2 regions of the Gordonia jacobaea genome follow, and region 2 is predicted to be linked to the other one. Evidence: riboswitches for the same ligand, from Rfam matches in the RefSeq annotation. Region 2 holds a riboswitch; the other holds the start of a gene.
The links. A riboswitch is a leader RNA that binds a small molecule or an ion and turns the genes downstream of it on or off. The one in region 2 is predicted to bind S-adenosylmethionine.

Region 1 (7,365 bases), on a different contig from region 2:
GTCACCGACGTTCTTCTCCGTGACCACGGTCCCCGAGGCTTCGGCGATCTTCTCCGATGCCGACAGCGCCATCAGCGACTCGGTGTGGCTGGTCGTCGTCGGTGGAGTGCGCAGCGACGCGAGCCACTCTTCGAACGCGACAAGCGAAGGTCGGTACGCGGGTCCGGGAATGCCTGTGACATCGCGGCCGGTCAGTGTGTAGGCCCAGAACTTTCCGAAGTTCAGCGGCATCGACGCGATGCTCCTGACGCTGGTCCTCAACGCGTCGACGCCCTGCCCCCAGAGCACCGGATTCCATGTGAACAATCCTCGTGCCATGTCCTGGAACGTGTAGACGTCGGTGAGTACACCGCCGTAGCCGAGTTGGGGCAACTGCGGGAACCAACCCATGGCCCACCGGATCGGCGGCTGGAAGTCGGCCAGTGTGATGCCGAGGATGTCCGGGAACTTCCACCGCTTGCTCACGAGGTCGGGCACGGTCCAGCCGAGACCGAGTTTGTCGACGAACTGCTGGGTGAGGACCCACGCCGACGACGGCACGACGAGCTGACACGTACTGACCTGGCCAGTGGTGTTCTCGCAGTGCAACGGCTTGACTCCCCATGCGTCCCACAGGGCCCCGTTGGTCGCTGCCAAATACATGTAGAGCGGGTACAGACCATGCTTGACCCAGTAACCCGCGAAGCCATCGAGGGCACCGAGCGGATCGTGGAGCGGATCGGGCAGGTCGCAGATCGGATCGCCCGTGAAGCACACGGAGGTCACCGGAATTCCGCCGAAGTCGTCGACGCCGCGTCCGCCCGCCATGGTCAGTCCGGGGATCACGCCGATCAGAACGCGTTCGATGCCCTGTCCGTAGAGAGTTCCCGCTTGCCGCGGATCGGAGTAGAGCAGTCCGGAAACCATGCTCGGTGAGATCTCGTGTCCAGAAGTATTGCCGGTGCCGATGCCGGTGAGCACGTCGCCGGCGATTCCCGCGCCCTGCGAGTACCCGACGATCACGACCGGTTTGCCATCACACTGCGCCTGATAGCTCGCGACTGTCGACATCGTTGCCGCGACGCCCTGCGACTGACTGTCGTCGAAGCCGAAGGCACCCAACGGCCAAATCGACGCCGGATACTCGACGCGCTCGACGGTATAGCCGGCGTACTGCGGCTGACGCGTGACGCCGTCGAGCAAATGCGCCTGGGGATCCCACGTACCGCCGACGAAGACGAGTGCGCCGTTGCCACAATCGGCGCCGGCCTCGGCTCGCGCGACACCCGCGCCGGAAGTCTGGCCTATCGCGAGGAGAACCGCTGCGACTGCGGCGAGTCCGAGTGTGCTCGCCGCCCTGATCGATCGCCTGAAACCGAAGTGACCACCCATGCGTTCTCCACCAATCCGGCCGGTTCTGCCGTGTCATCGCGACGTGGTCGGAATCGGAGTTTGCCGACCCCTCGCGAATGATCGGATCGTAGAAGTCTGTGACCCACGCCACGGCAGAAACCGACGATCGCGCGGCGAACCGTCGATAAAGAACGTCAAATTCGACTGTTCGGACTACACGAGAAGGCATTCTTCGGGGCCATTCGCCGCCGACGAGCACCGCGGCCGCAACGACGCCTTGTCCAGCCCAAGAACCAGCCTGCGTCGGAGGGTTCTCACTTCATTTCGACCGTGTTATATCCTTGACGCCAGGTCATGAGTATCAGCGCAAAGCCCCGGCTCGCTGATCGGCAACCCTCCAACCGCGGTGGGGTGCTCCGGGTGATGACCGGGTTGTGGGACCCCGCTCCTCGATGATCTCCATCGAAGATGGTTTCGGGTCCCCGGCAAGCGCGGGTCCGAAGGTCGGACCCCAACAGGGTCGTCGTGCCCTGCCGACCGTAGAAAGTGACGCATATTCAATGTCTGACGTCGACGTCGACCAGAACCCAGCCGACAACTGGAGTTTCGAGACCAAGCAGATCCACGCGGGCCAGTCAGCCGACGCGGCAACCAACGCCCGCGCGCTACCGATTTACCAGACCACGTCGTACACCTTCAACGACACCACGCATGCCGCGAACCTGTTCGGTCTTGCCGAGCCGGGCAACATCTACACGCGGCTGATGAATCCGACGCAGGATGTCGTCGAACAGCGTCTTGCCGCTCTCGAGGGCGGCGTCGCGGCGCTGCTCGTCGCTTCGGGCCAGGCTGCGGAGACGTACTCGATCCTCAACATCGTCGAAAACGGCGGGCACGTCGTGTCGAGTCCTCGGCTCTACGGCGGAACGTACAACCTGTTCCACTACACGCTGCCCAAGTTCGGCATCGAGGTCACCTTCGTCGAGGATCCGGAGGATCTCGACTCCTGGCAGGCCGCCGTGCGCGACAACACCCGCGCGTTCTACGGCGAGTCGATCTCCAACCCGAACAACGAGATCCTCGACATCGAGGGCATCTCGGAGGTTGCACACCGCAACGGCGTGCCGCTCATCGTCGACAACACCGTCGCCACCCCGTACCTGCTCAATCCGCTCGCCCATGGCGCCGACATCGTCGTGCACTCGGCCACCAAGTACATCGGTGGGCACGGAACCGCGATCGGCGGCGTGATCATCGACGGCGGCACCTTCGACTGGCGTGTCCAGCGCGACGGGAAAGACCTCTTCCCCGGTTTCACCACGCCCGATCCGAGCTACCACGGTGCGGTCTTCGCCGATCTCGGCGCTCCCGCGTACGCGCTCAAGGCCCGCGTGCAGTTGCTCCGCGACACCGGTGCAGCCATCTCGCCGTTCAACGCATTCCTGCTCGCCCAGGGTCTCGAGACCTTGAGCCTGCGGGTCGAGCGTCACGTCGCCAACGCGCAGCGCGTCGCCGAGTACCTCAACGACAACCCGCAGGTCGAAGAGGTCTACTACGCCGGCCTTTCGTCGTCGCCCTGGTACAAGCGTGGCCAGGAGCTCGCGCCGAAGGGACAGGGTGCGGTCATCGGCTTCGAGATCGCAGGCGGCGTCGACGCGGGCAAGCGGTTCGTCGAGGCGCTCACGCTGCACAGCCACGTCGCCAACATCGGTGACGTGCGCTCGCTCGTGATCCACCCGGCATCGACCACCCACAGCCAGCTGACCCCCGAGGAGCAACTCGCCGCGGGTGTCACCCCCGGCCTCGTCCGCCTCGCGGTGGGCATCGAGGGAATCGACGACATTCTCGCCGACCTCGACCGGGGTTTCGAAGCAGCCAAGTAAACAATTCAGAGCAAGGAGCGAGGACACCTGTGTCGGTGAGCATCGACCCGCAGACGGATACAGAGCAACGGCCGGACTGGGAGAACGCCCCGGACGGCCAGATGCTCAGCGCCCGTCTCGGGTCGATCTCACTCGACAACGGTGAGCAGATCGACGACGTGACCCTCGCTTTTCAGCGGTGGGGAAAATTGTCACCTACCCGCGACAACGTCATCCTCACGCTGCACGCCCTGACCGGCGACTCACACGTCACCGGACCCGCAGATGCCGCTCACCCCTCCCCCGGCTGGTGGGACGGTCTGATCGGTCCCGGCGCGGCAGTCGACACCGACGAATGGTGCGTCATCTCGGCGAACGTGCTCGGCGGATGCCGAGGGTCGACCGGGCCTGCATCGCTGGACTCCACCGGCCGACCGTGGGGTTCGAGCTTCCCGCAACTCACCGTGCTCGATCAGGTCCGCGCCGAAGTCGCGCTGATGGATCATCTGGGCATCGAGAGTATCGGCGCGGTCGTGGGCGGCTCGATGGGCGGAGCACGGGCACTCGAGTGGATCATCGAGTATCCCGAACGGGTTCGAAGCGCACTCGTGCTCGCCGTCGGCGCTCGTGCGACAGCCGACCAGATCGGCACGCAGACAACGCAAATCGCAGCCATCACGTCCGATCCGGCGTGGCACGGCGGCGACTATCACGGCACCGGCGAGTCGCCGACGACCGGAATGGGAATCGCTCGCCGGATCGCACACCTGACCTACCGCAGCGAACCGGAACTCGACGAGCGCTTCGCGAATGACGCTCAGGGCCAAGAGAATCCGCTCACCGGCGGACGTTACGCCGTGCAGAGCTACCTCGAGCACCAGGCGGGCAAACTCGTCGAGCGCTTCGATCCGGGCAGCTACGTCATTCTCAGCGAAGTACTCAACCACCACGACGTCGGGCGCGATCGCGGTGGCGTGACGGCAGCACTCAACGCCTGCGACGTTCCTGTGATCGTTGGCGGTATCGACTCGGATCGCCTGTACCCCTTGCGGTTACAGGTCGAGCTCGCCGAAGAACTCGGCAATTGCGTCGGAGGCCTACAGGTGGTGCAGTCCGACAACGGACACGACGGATTCCTCACCGAATTCGACGCCATCGGCGATCTACTCAAGCGCACAGTCGATCTCGCGCGTCGCTGAACGTTCGGGTACCTCAGGCGTTCGGGTACCTCAGGGCGTTCAGGTACCTCAGGGCGGGGGCAGCAGTCCGCCGGGAACCGGTGTCGTCGTGGTCGTGGTGGCAGGCGCCTGCCTGCCCGTGCCGGTACCACGCTGGTTATTCGACTGGGACGCATTGCCATTCGAACCAGCTTCCCCGGAGGGTTGCTGATTGCCTGGAGTGGGTGTCTGCTCGCCGGGAGCGGGCTCCCTCGACGGCGGGGCAAACTCCGGCGGCAGCAGATTCGGCGGAATCGTGATCCCCGGCGGCAGCGGCAAGGTGGGACGACTGGTCTCGGCGCTGGGTGGCCGCGTAGTCGTCGACGGCGTACTCGGACGCGCGGAGAGTGTGAGCGTCGACGGCGACGGCGTGGTCGGCGGCAGTTGCGTTGTCGCCCACCCGGGTCCGTCGTCCTCCCGGGCTGTGCGCGGAGCTTCGGCCGGCGTCGACGTGAGTTGCGTCGGTTCCTGTCTCGTCTCCGAGGGGACGACGTCGGCTTCGTCGGATGCGGTCGACATCGACGCCACTCGAGCACTCGAAGGCGATGGGATGTCGGTGGTATTCCCGGTGAGGGTCGACCCCACCGCGTACACCGTGAACATCGCTGCCGCGATGACCACGGCGGCGACAGCAATCGGCAGCGGCGAAAGCACACCCCTGCGCCTCCCGCCTCCCATAAAGGTCAGGCGACTCGGTGCCGCCGCCTGCTCGGACGAGAGCATCGCGGCACCCACAGCGGCGGTCTGTTCCGGGTTCGTCGGGACGATGACCTCGATGAGGCCGCCATCGGCATCCTCTTCGGGCACCATGTCGGCGATGGTCGGCAGGTTCGCCAGGCCACCGACAAGGACGATAGCGCACGCCGAATGCGTTGCGAGGTAACGGCTCAGCTCTTCGCGAGCGTCGAGCAGGAACGGACGAACCGCTGCGGCGAGCGTTGCATCGCCGATCCGGAACCGGCCGGCGGCGTCGGCAGTACCGTGCTCGCCCGACTCCTCCTTGGCAGTTCGGACGGCGCTACGCAACGCGTTGCGACTGAGTTTGCTCGAGAACGAACCACTCACGGCGCCTGCGTCGAGCACTTCGCGGACGATCGCGTCGTCGAGGGCGCGACCCGACAGCGCGCGCGAGTGTGTGATGTCGCCGATCGCTCCGGTCGAGGGATCGACGGTGTAGAGGGTCATGCCGGTGTCGCCGCAATCGACGACGACCACTGATCGATACCGACCGATCTGACCCGTTTCGGTCAGGCAGGCCGCCACGGCCTCCTCAACGGAGACGAGGTGGATCTGTCGGCGCGGACCCGATCCTGTCGAACCGACGAGTTCACGCCCGAGGTCGCCGCCTGCCGCGACGCCGATCGGTCCGACACGCCGGTCGGCACCTCGCGCAGCGTCGAGCATCAGGTCGATGCCTGCGTTGACCCTGCCCGCGGTGTCGTGGCCATCGCTGGGATCGACGTCGATCACTCGCGACTCCACGAGTTCGCGTCCCGATCCGTCACGGGTGAGCAGGACAAAGTGGATCATGCCCTGACCCAACGAAACACCCATCGACGTCGTCTCGTCGTGGGTGGAGCGATCCTGTGGTCTATCCAGCGTCGAAGAGATTGGTTGCCTGCCCGTTTGTCGCCGTTCGTCGGTCGTTGCGACGTGCTCACGCACCTTCGCAGCGCACCACTACTCGGTCAGTGCGCGCGCCCGGAACCTGAGGATCCGAAGGGTCGCAGAGTCTGATCAGACAGGTGCCGGATCAGCTCACGTCACGGGACACTTTACCGAAGCGTGCGCCATATTGTAATCAATCCGTGCCCAAAGGATCTATTGACGCAGCTAGCCATAACATGAGGCTTCCGACACTGGCAAGGGATATAACGTCGAAGAATCTTCCTCTGACCTGCAGCAATCCGACTCGTGACGTTGGCAACACCGCACGCATGAACGCGCCCAGTAGCAAAGCCGTTCCGAAGACGAACGAACCGCGTCGCCACCGGTCGAACAACACCAGCGCCGCTCCGGCGATCACGCCCAGCATCACCAGGAGATAGGGAATCTGCGCGATGTAGGCGCGGACCCGACGGGCGTGGCGAAGCTGCCGCACCCGCGCATCCGTCGCGGAGTTCACCGGCCGGAACCCCCGGCGACACTCACTCCGGCTGCGAGATCTGCCTCTGCGCGCTCGACCACGTTGACGAGCAGGAACGCGCGCGTCAGTGGTCCGACGCCGCCCGGATTCGGCGACACATATCCCGCGACGTCCCAGACGTCAGGGGCGACGTCGCCGACCAGCCCGTCCTCGGTGCGGCTGACGCCGACATCGATGACAGCGGCGCCCGGCTTGACCATGTCTCCGGTGACCAGATGTGGCACACCTGCCGCTGCGATGACAATGTCGGCACGCTTGATCTCTGCGGCGAGGTCGCGGGTTCCGGTGTGACACAGCGTCACCGTCGCGTTCTCGCTGCGCCGAGTGAGCAGCAGGCCGATCGGGCGACCGATCGTCACACCACGGCCGACGACGGTGACGCGCGCGCCGTTGATCGGGATGTCGTACCGACGCAGCAGATGGATCACACCGCGCGGCGTGCACGGGAGCGTCGACTCCTTGCCGAGGACGAGTCGTCCGAGGTTGATCGGGTGCAGACCGTCGGCGTCCTTGGCGGGATCGATCCGCTCGAGCGCGGCGTTCTCGTCGAGGTGTCGGGGCAGCGGGAGTTGCACGATGTAGCCGGTACAGCCGGGGTCGGCGTTGAGCTCGTCGATCGCCGCGTTGAGGTCTTCTGTGGTGGCGTCCGCGGGGAGATCCTTGCGGATCGACGCGATACCGATCTTGGCGCAGTCGGAATGCTTGCCCTTGACGTAGGACTGCGAACCCGGGTCGTCGCCGACGAGGATCGTGCCGAGACCCGGCATCACGCCGGCCATCCGCAGCTTGTCGACGCGTTCACGGAGAT
Region 2 (7,365 bases):
CAAGGGGCTCACCGTCGAAAGTGTCTGCGAGCCATGCCTTCCCGTCGGTGAGGTCGGCGAGCGGCACGTTGGTGGTGTATCCGCCGTAGCAGTGTGCCATCACGTAGGCGTCCGGCGCCCACGGCAGCGTCGACAACAAATCGTCGAATGACACGCCACGCCACCGTGTGTCGAACTTCGACCAGCGTGTCACGCAATGGATATCGGTCGTGACGTCCTGGTGCGGGAGGTCGCGGAAGTCGGACCAGTCGAGACTGTGCGCACGATGATCCGACGACTGGATCGTCAGCCGCCACCGGTCATGGGGCAGCGCCGGCGTCGGCTCGGCGGACAGCACAGGAAAGTCGACGGTCGAGTACTGCCCGGGCGGCAGCCGATCAGCCATCCGATCGCGACGCCCGACGAACCCCCGGTTCACTATCGCCATACGACCAAGTGTAGGCGCGCGCCGGGTCGTCGCAGTTCGACGGCGGAGCGGCGGTCTGAACGCCGCGCGGACGTGCGGGAAGTCGGGGAATGGTCGCTCGACCGTGCAGAAACTAGGGGAAACAGTCTGCCGCCGCGCAGGAAGTGGGGGAAGGAGCTCCACGAGGCACAGAAAGTAGGGGAAAGGATCTTTCGGTGGGTTCCTTCGCTTTCCTCGAGTTGTTCCTCGCGGAAAGGTCAGCAAGACGCGGAAAGAACCCTTCCCCTACTTCCCGCACGCCGAGGAGCACCGACTTCCCCTACTTCCCGCAGGCCGAGGAGCACCTACGTCCCTACTTCCCACGGACCGGCGCACCGCCAACGACCCCGCGACCAGCCCGCTCGCCGCGATCGCGAGGCAGTCCGTCGATCAGAACGTGCTCGGCGGGTTGACCGTCGACTTCTCGACGCCGGTATCCGGGACACCCCACTTGGCGAAGATCTTGGCGTAGTCGCCGGTCGCGATCAGCTTGTTCACGGCATCGGAGATCGGCTTGGCCAGGCCCGAGTCTTTGGCGGTGACGAATCCGACTGGTGTGGAGCTGATCTGGCCGAGGAACTTGGTTCCCTCGACGTGCTTCTCGTCGTACTTCAGGCTCAGTACGGGCCCGAAGAACAGGTCGACCTTGCCGTTCGCCAGACCCAGGAAGATGGGCGCCGTGTCGTTGAAGTACTGGACGGTCCACGGCTTCTTGCCGATCTTGGCACAGTCATCGACGTGCGAGCTCAGCAGCGTCTGGAAGGTCGAACCGGGCGTGGTGGCGATGGTGTAACCGCACACATCGGTGATGGTCGAGACCTTCTGTAGGTCAACGCGTTTCGAGCCGAGGAAGCCCTGGCCGTCGTTGAGGTAGGTCGAGAAGTCGAGGACCTTCTCGCGTTCGGCGGTGACTCCGAAATTCGCTTGTCCTACTTCATATTTCCCGTTCTGGACGCCGGGGATGATCGAGGCGAACGTTCCGTACTCCACGTTCCAGTTGACACCGAGGACCTTGCCGATCGCGTCACGCAAGTCCAGATCGAGTCCGACGTTCTTGTCGTCGACAACACCGCCGTGCGGCAGGCTCGACGTCCCGGGAGTCTGTGTGGTGCCGACGGTCAGGGTTCCAGCAGAGCGCACGCTCTCCGGCAGCTCAGCGCTGATCACATCGTCCTTGACGATCTTGCTGGTGATGTCCTGTGTCGGAACGGCCGACGCCTCTGCGGAGTTCACTGTGTCGTCCGACGACGATCCACAACCACTCAGCGCAATGCTCCCGACCACCGCACTGGCGGCCAACAGGGCGAGGATACGTGGGCGGTGCTTCATCGTTCTGGTCCCCTTGTCTGAATTCTTCTGTCTGGTAACTGGTTACGGCAGGAGGAAATGGCTCTGCCGTAACCGGCCTCGCGCGGGCTCACAGCACCGCGGAGAGAAACGCTTTCGTGCGCTCATGCTGCGGGTCGTCGAGAATCTCTGCGGGAGCGCCGGATTCGACGATGCGCCCGCCGTCGAGGAAGATCGCCTGGTCGGCGACTTCGCGGGCGAATCCGATCTCGTGCGTGACGATCACCATGGTCATGCCGCTGCGTGCGAGATCACGGATCACGGCCAGGACCTCGCCGACGAGTTCAGGATCGAGCGCGCTTGTCGGTTCGTCGAACAGCATGAGGCGTGGCTTGAGCGCCAAGGCTCGTGCGATGGCGACTCGTTGCTGCTGACCGCCGGAGAGCTGGCGCGGGTAGGCACTTTCGCGTCCGGCCATGCCGACACGTTCGAGCAGATCGTCGGCTCGTGCGACGGCTTCGCCGCGTGGGATGCCCGCGGCCAACGGTCCTTCGATTACGTTCTGCTGCACCGTCATATGACCGAAGAGGTTGAACTGCTGGAAGACCATCCCGATCGTGGAACGCTGACGCGCGATCTCACGATGGGACAGTTCGTGCAGCTTTCCCGACGAAGGCCGGTATCCGATGATCTCACCACCGACCTCGACGAAGCCGCTGTCGGGCTTCTCGAGGTGGTTGATGCAGCGCAGCAGCGTCGACTTACCCGAGCCCGACGGTCCGAGCAACACCGTCACAGTGCCCCTCGGGACGTCGACGTCGATGCCGTCGAGGACTTTGTGGAGTCCGAAGCTCTTGCGCAGTCCTCGGATTCGGACTAGGGGTAGCGTCTCGTCGTACTCTGTATCGTCACGCAGGGCTGCGGTTTTCCCGCGGCGCGTCGTCGAAAAGCTCACGCACCCACCGCACCTTCGTTACGACGATCAAACCTGCGAAGGTCGGTGCGCACCCGCCCGAACAGCGGAAGGTTCTCGCGGACCGTCGTCCAGAACCCTTGTTGCGGTCGGCGATTGCCGCGCGAGTAGTGACGTTCGACGAAGTACTGCCCGACGGAGAGCACACTGGTGACGATGATGTACCAGATGGTCGCGACCAGCAGCAGTGGCAGGATCAGGTAGTTCTGCTGGTAGATCAATTGCACGGAGTAGAGCAGGTCTTGGACGGCGATCACACTGACGATCGATGTCGCCTTGAGCAGTCCGATGAGCAGATTGCCCGACGCCGGGACGATCGCCGGCATGGCCTGCGGCAAGATGATTCGACGGAAGATGCGATACCGACTCAGCCCCAAAGCTTCTGCCGCCTCGGCCTGACCACGGTCGACGGACAAGATGCCTCCCCGCACGATCTCGGCTGCGAACGCCGCGACATCTAGGGTCAATGCGACGAACGCAGCGAGCACGCCCGAGAACAAGTGCGCCGTATCGGCTTTGACGAACTCCGGACCGAACGGAATCCCCAGTGACAGTTGCGGATACAGCGAGGCCAGCTCGTACCAGAAGAGCAACTGGACAAGCGGCGGAATCGATCGGATCAACCAGACGTAGCCCGCGCTCAGCGTCGACAAAATGCGATTCGACGACAGGCGCATCACGGCGAGCAGAATCCCCAATGCGAAGCCGCACACCATGACTGACGCAGTCAGCCACAAGGTCAGGCCGAGGCCGCGCAGGATTGATGCATGGAAGAAGTAGTCGCCGACCACATCCCACTGGAACCGCGGGTTGGTCAGGAGCGTGTGCACCAGCATCGCTGCGAGAACCAGGAAGACGGCGCTACTCACCCACTGGCCGGCCTTACGCGCCTTGACCAGCTTGGCCGAAAGCAGTTCTGCGTCACGCGGTTCGCTGGTCAGCGGACGCGAGTGCGCAGCGGAAAGTTCAGCTGTCACAGGTATCGGTCTTCGTTCCTCGGTGTCGTTGTTACGGCAGCGGCGAGTGCCTGCTTCCGTCGGGTTGTCACCTGGAGCACCCCACCACGACGGAGGGTTGCTGGCCAGCAAGCCAGGGCTGGGCGCTGACACTCATAACCGACGCCACGTTAGTGCCAGGTCGCAGACGCGCCGAGGGTATGAATCTGCGAGATTCTTAGGGTCGCGAAGTGGTAGGTCGGGTTGTTCGCGGAGGCGTCGACTCTGGTGCAACACATATCGTGGGCACAACGTCGACACGAGGAGACCTGATGGCCGAGCTATTCGAGATCACCCGTCTGATCTACGCCGAACCGTCGGCGATCTTTGAGCTTCTGACCACGCCAGAAGGCCACGTCGCCATCGACAGCTCAGGCATGTTGCAAAGTGCGGAAGGATCGCCCGTCAGCGCTGTGGACGACGAGTTCGTCGTCCACATGGATCGCGAGTCGCTCAACGACCTCCCGATGGGCAAGTACGACGTACGGGTGATCATCACGGCCTTCGAGAAGGACCGGTGGATCGAATGGACGATCATCGGAACCGTTCGACCGCCACTCGATCATCGCTACGGCTACCGGCTCGAACCGACTGACGACGGCACGCTCGTCACGTCGTACTACGACTGGAGCCGCGTGACCAACGAGGACATCAAGGGCCGGTTCCCGATCATCCCCGAGGCCGGGCTGCGCGCGACGCTCGGGATTCTGGCGCGGACGGTTGAGAATCGTTAGCGTCCCGCCGACGTCGACCTCACTTCAACGACGCGTCGTCGCCCATCACGGCGCCCTCCCGGCGAGGATCCGCCCCGCCAAGCCAGCCGTTACCTGAGCGCTGCAGTGCGCTGAGCCCGCTCGACTGATCGTCGACCGACACCTGTTCTCCGCGTTCGCGCAGTCCCTTGACGAGTGGATCGTCGGCGCCGTCGTTGGCGGTGTTGACCAGTGGGTGTTCGCCACCGACATTCGACGTCGGGGTGTTGGCTGTGCCGAAGTCGATCATCGATACCGCCTGCTGCGGGTTCAGGTTCCAATCCAGCATTCCGACAAGTGTTTTGACGACGAACTGGATGATCACGGAGCCGCCGGGCGATCCGAGCGCGGCCGTCAGGGTGTCCGGCTCACCGTTGGCTCCTGGCTGCATGACGAGGGTCGGTGCCATCGATGATCGCGGGCGCTTGCCCGGCGAAACCCGGTTGGCGAGAAGCGCCCCGGTCTCGTCGCGCGGCTCTGCGGAGAAGTCGGTGAGCTGGTTGTTGAGGATGAAGCCGTCGACCATGTGGAAGCTGCCGAACGCCGATTCGACGGTGGTCGTCATCGACGCCACGTTGCCGTACTTGTCGGCGACGGTGATGTGGCTGGTTCCGTGTTCTGTGCCTGTGTAGGAACCGAGCGGGACCTCACCGAGATCTCCGGGTTGTGCCTTACCGAGCGACGTGTTCGGTTTGATCAGTGCCGCACGCTGTTTCAGGTAGGTCGGATCGAGCATCGTCGCAACACCCTTGCCCGGCAACGGGATGAAGTCGGGGTCGGCGATGTACTTGTCGCGGTCGGCGTAGGCGAGGCGCTCGGCCTCGTTGACCAGATGCACCGCTTCGGGATTCGGGTGCCCGCCGTCGCGGTCGACGCCGGTCGGCCCCATCGACGGAATGTCGAAGTTGGAGAGGATGCCCATCGTCGCGGCGACAGTGATGCCGCCCGACGACGGTCCGGGCATCGCAACAATGCGGTGGCCTCGATACTCGGTGGAGACTGGTTCGCGCCGCATGGCCTTGTAGTTCTTGAGGTCGTCGGTGGTGAGCAGACTCGGCGTCATACCGTTCGACGTCGAGCCGGCCTTCGCGACGATCGCGTCGGCGATGGCTCCGGTGTACAGGGCTTGTGCGCCGTCGGTTCCCAACGCGCCCAACGTTTTCGCGTACGCGGGGTTGGTCAGTCGTGTTCCGGCGGTCTTCGGCGTGCCGTCCGGATTGAGGAAGTACGAGCGCGCGTCGTCGTCGGCCTTGAGGTCGTCGGCCGATTCGGAGATCGCGGTGGCGAGTCGCGGCGAAATGTCGAAGCCGTTGTCGGACAGGCTGACTGCGGGATCGAAGAGGTTCTTCCAGGCGGTGCGGCCATGTTCGTTGTGGATCTCCTCGAGCATGCGCACGGCGCCGGGGACACCGATGGAGCGCCCGGATGCACGCGCGCTCGGGATAGGTGCACGTTGATCGGTGGGACTGATGTAGCGCAGGTAGTCCTCGGTGGCTGCCGCCGGAGCGGTCTCGCGGCCGTCGAAAGCGGTGACCTTGTGTTTGGCGGCGTCGTAGTAGAGAGCGAAAGACCCGCCACCGATGCCCGACGACTGCGGTTCGACCAGGCCGAGCACCATCTGCGCTGCGACGAGCGCGTCGGCTGCGGTACCGCCGTCCCGCAGCGTCTCACACGCCGCCTTGGTGGCCAGCGGGTTGGCCGTCGCCGCGGCGTAGGTGTTGGTCTGCACCGGCTGCATCCCGGTGCGATAGCCGGTGGCAGCTTCGGGTCGCGTCGAGATGTCCTGCGACGACTTTGGCGCCGCGCTGGAGTCGATCTGCGTGCCCGTCGGGATCTCGCCGCAGGTGACGGACGGTTGGGCAGCGTCGTCGTTTGTCGACGAGCAGGCCGCGAGGATCAGCGCTGGCGCGATGGCCAACGCTGCGGCGCGGAGGAGCGGACGGGGGTGCGGTGGACGGCGCATACGGGTCAAGGGTAGAAGCATCCGGTCGCGATTGAAGGACGAACGAGTCCATCACGTGTACCGCCCGAGTCGATGCGGGTCGGTCAGTCCTCGACCTCGACGCCGTGCCGAGTTGCAAAGCCAGCGAGATCGTCGTCGTAACCCTGTCCGACCATCCGCAACCGCCAGACTTCACGTCGTCGATAGATCTCGGCGATGATCATCGACCTCTCAGTGGTCGCTGCATCGAGTACCGCGCTCGCAATCCCTGCGTCAGGTGTAGTGACTTCTACTGCTAGCGCGCCAAGTTCGCCGAAAGTCTTGTCCTCGATCGCGGCACCCACAGTAATCCGTGAAACGTCTTCGGGTACGACTCGGAGGTCGACCGATATTCCTTGCTCGCGATCGCCGTCGATGGAGAGAGTTAGAGCGCCGTCAGGACTTGCGGGTTGATTGAAGAACACAAACTCGTCGTCAGAAGTGACCTTCTCGTCTGTCCCTAACTCGAACGCAACCACGTCGACTTCGGGCGCTGTGACTCGCGCGGAACTCCACGACACGTTGACGGTGAACCGCCCGAGGCCTGTCGGTAGGTCGATCACGGCTCCCGGCACCATCGCTACTTGTGACCTTTCCTGATCCTGCCCAAGAGCACTTTGCGCCGGTTCGAGAGCCTTAACGACGTCGCGCTTCACGTCAAGCGCGGCGTTGACCTCATGCATCCCGAGTGTCGTCAATGACCGCTCGCGGACCTTTCCCATACGCGGGTCACCCTCCCCGCCGTCGAGGATCAGCACATCGGTGACACCTGCGGTCAAGTTGATCGCGACCGCTGCACCCAACTGCGTCACGCGTGAACGCATCATCGTGGCCTCGAGGTGACTACCACCCATTACCAGTACCCGCCGACCAACCCAAGGCCCAGATTGATTGGCTCCGACGGATCTTTTGGGTGTTGGTGTCGTTGGCGC

Region 1: another riboswitch for S-adenosylmethionine. It lies ahead of ACRVY7_RS00605 (bifunctional o-acetylhomoserine/o-acetylserine sulfhydrylase); the one in region 2 lies ahead of ACRVY7_RS17225 (amino acid ABC transporter permease).

What each region holds. Positions count from the first base shown of each region.
Region 1 covers NZ_CBDRLS010000001.1:131,308-138,672, forward strand. Annotated here, with positions in the region: gene ACRVY7_RS00600 (cutinase family protein) at 1-1,371, opposite strand, end outside; SAM riboswitch class IV at 1,683-1,830, shown strand; gene ACRVY7_RS00605 (bifunctional o-acetylhomoserine/o-acetylserine sulfhydrylase) at 1,893-3,215, shown strand; gene metX (homoserine O-acetyltransferase MetX) at 3,245-4,393, shown strand; gene ACRVY7_RS00615 (hypothetical protein) at 4,442-5,965, opposite strand; gene ACRVY7_RS00620 (DUF3017 domain-containing protein) at 6,213-6,536, opposite strand; gene ACRVY7_RS00625 (bifunctional methylenetetrahydrofolate dehydrogenase/methenyltetrahydrofolate cyclohydrolase) at 6,533-7,365, opposite strand, start outside.
Region 2 covers NZ_CBDRLS010000005.1:56,050-63,414, forward strand. Annotated here, with positions in the region: gene ACRVY7_RS17210 (sulfite oxidase-like oxidoreductase) at 1-427, opposite strand, end outside; gene ACRVY7_RS17215 (transporter substrate-binding domain-containing protein) at 836-1,774, opposite strand; gene ACRVY7_RS17220 (amino acid ABC transporter ATP-binding protein) at 1,863-2,648, opposite strand; gene ACRVY7_RS17225 (amino acid ABC transporter permease) at 2,684-3,682, opposite strand; SAM riboswitch class IV at 3,705-3,822, opposite strand; gene ACRVY7_RS17230 (SRPBCC family protein) at 3,973-4,434, shown strand; gene ggt (gamma-glutamyltransferase) at 4,454-6,415, opposite strand; gene ACRVY7_RS17240 (TerD family protein) at 6,499-7,365, opposite strand, start outside.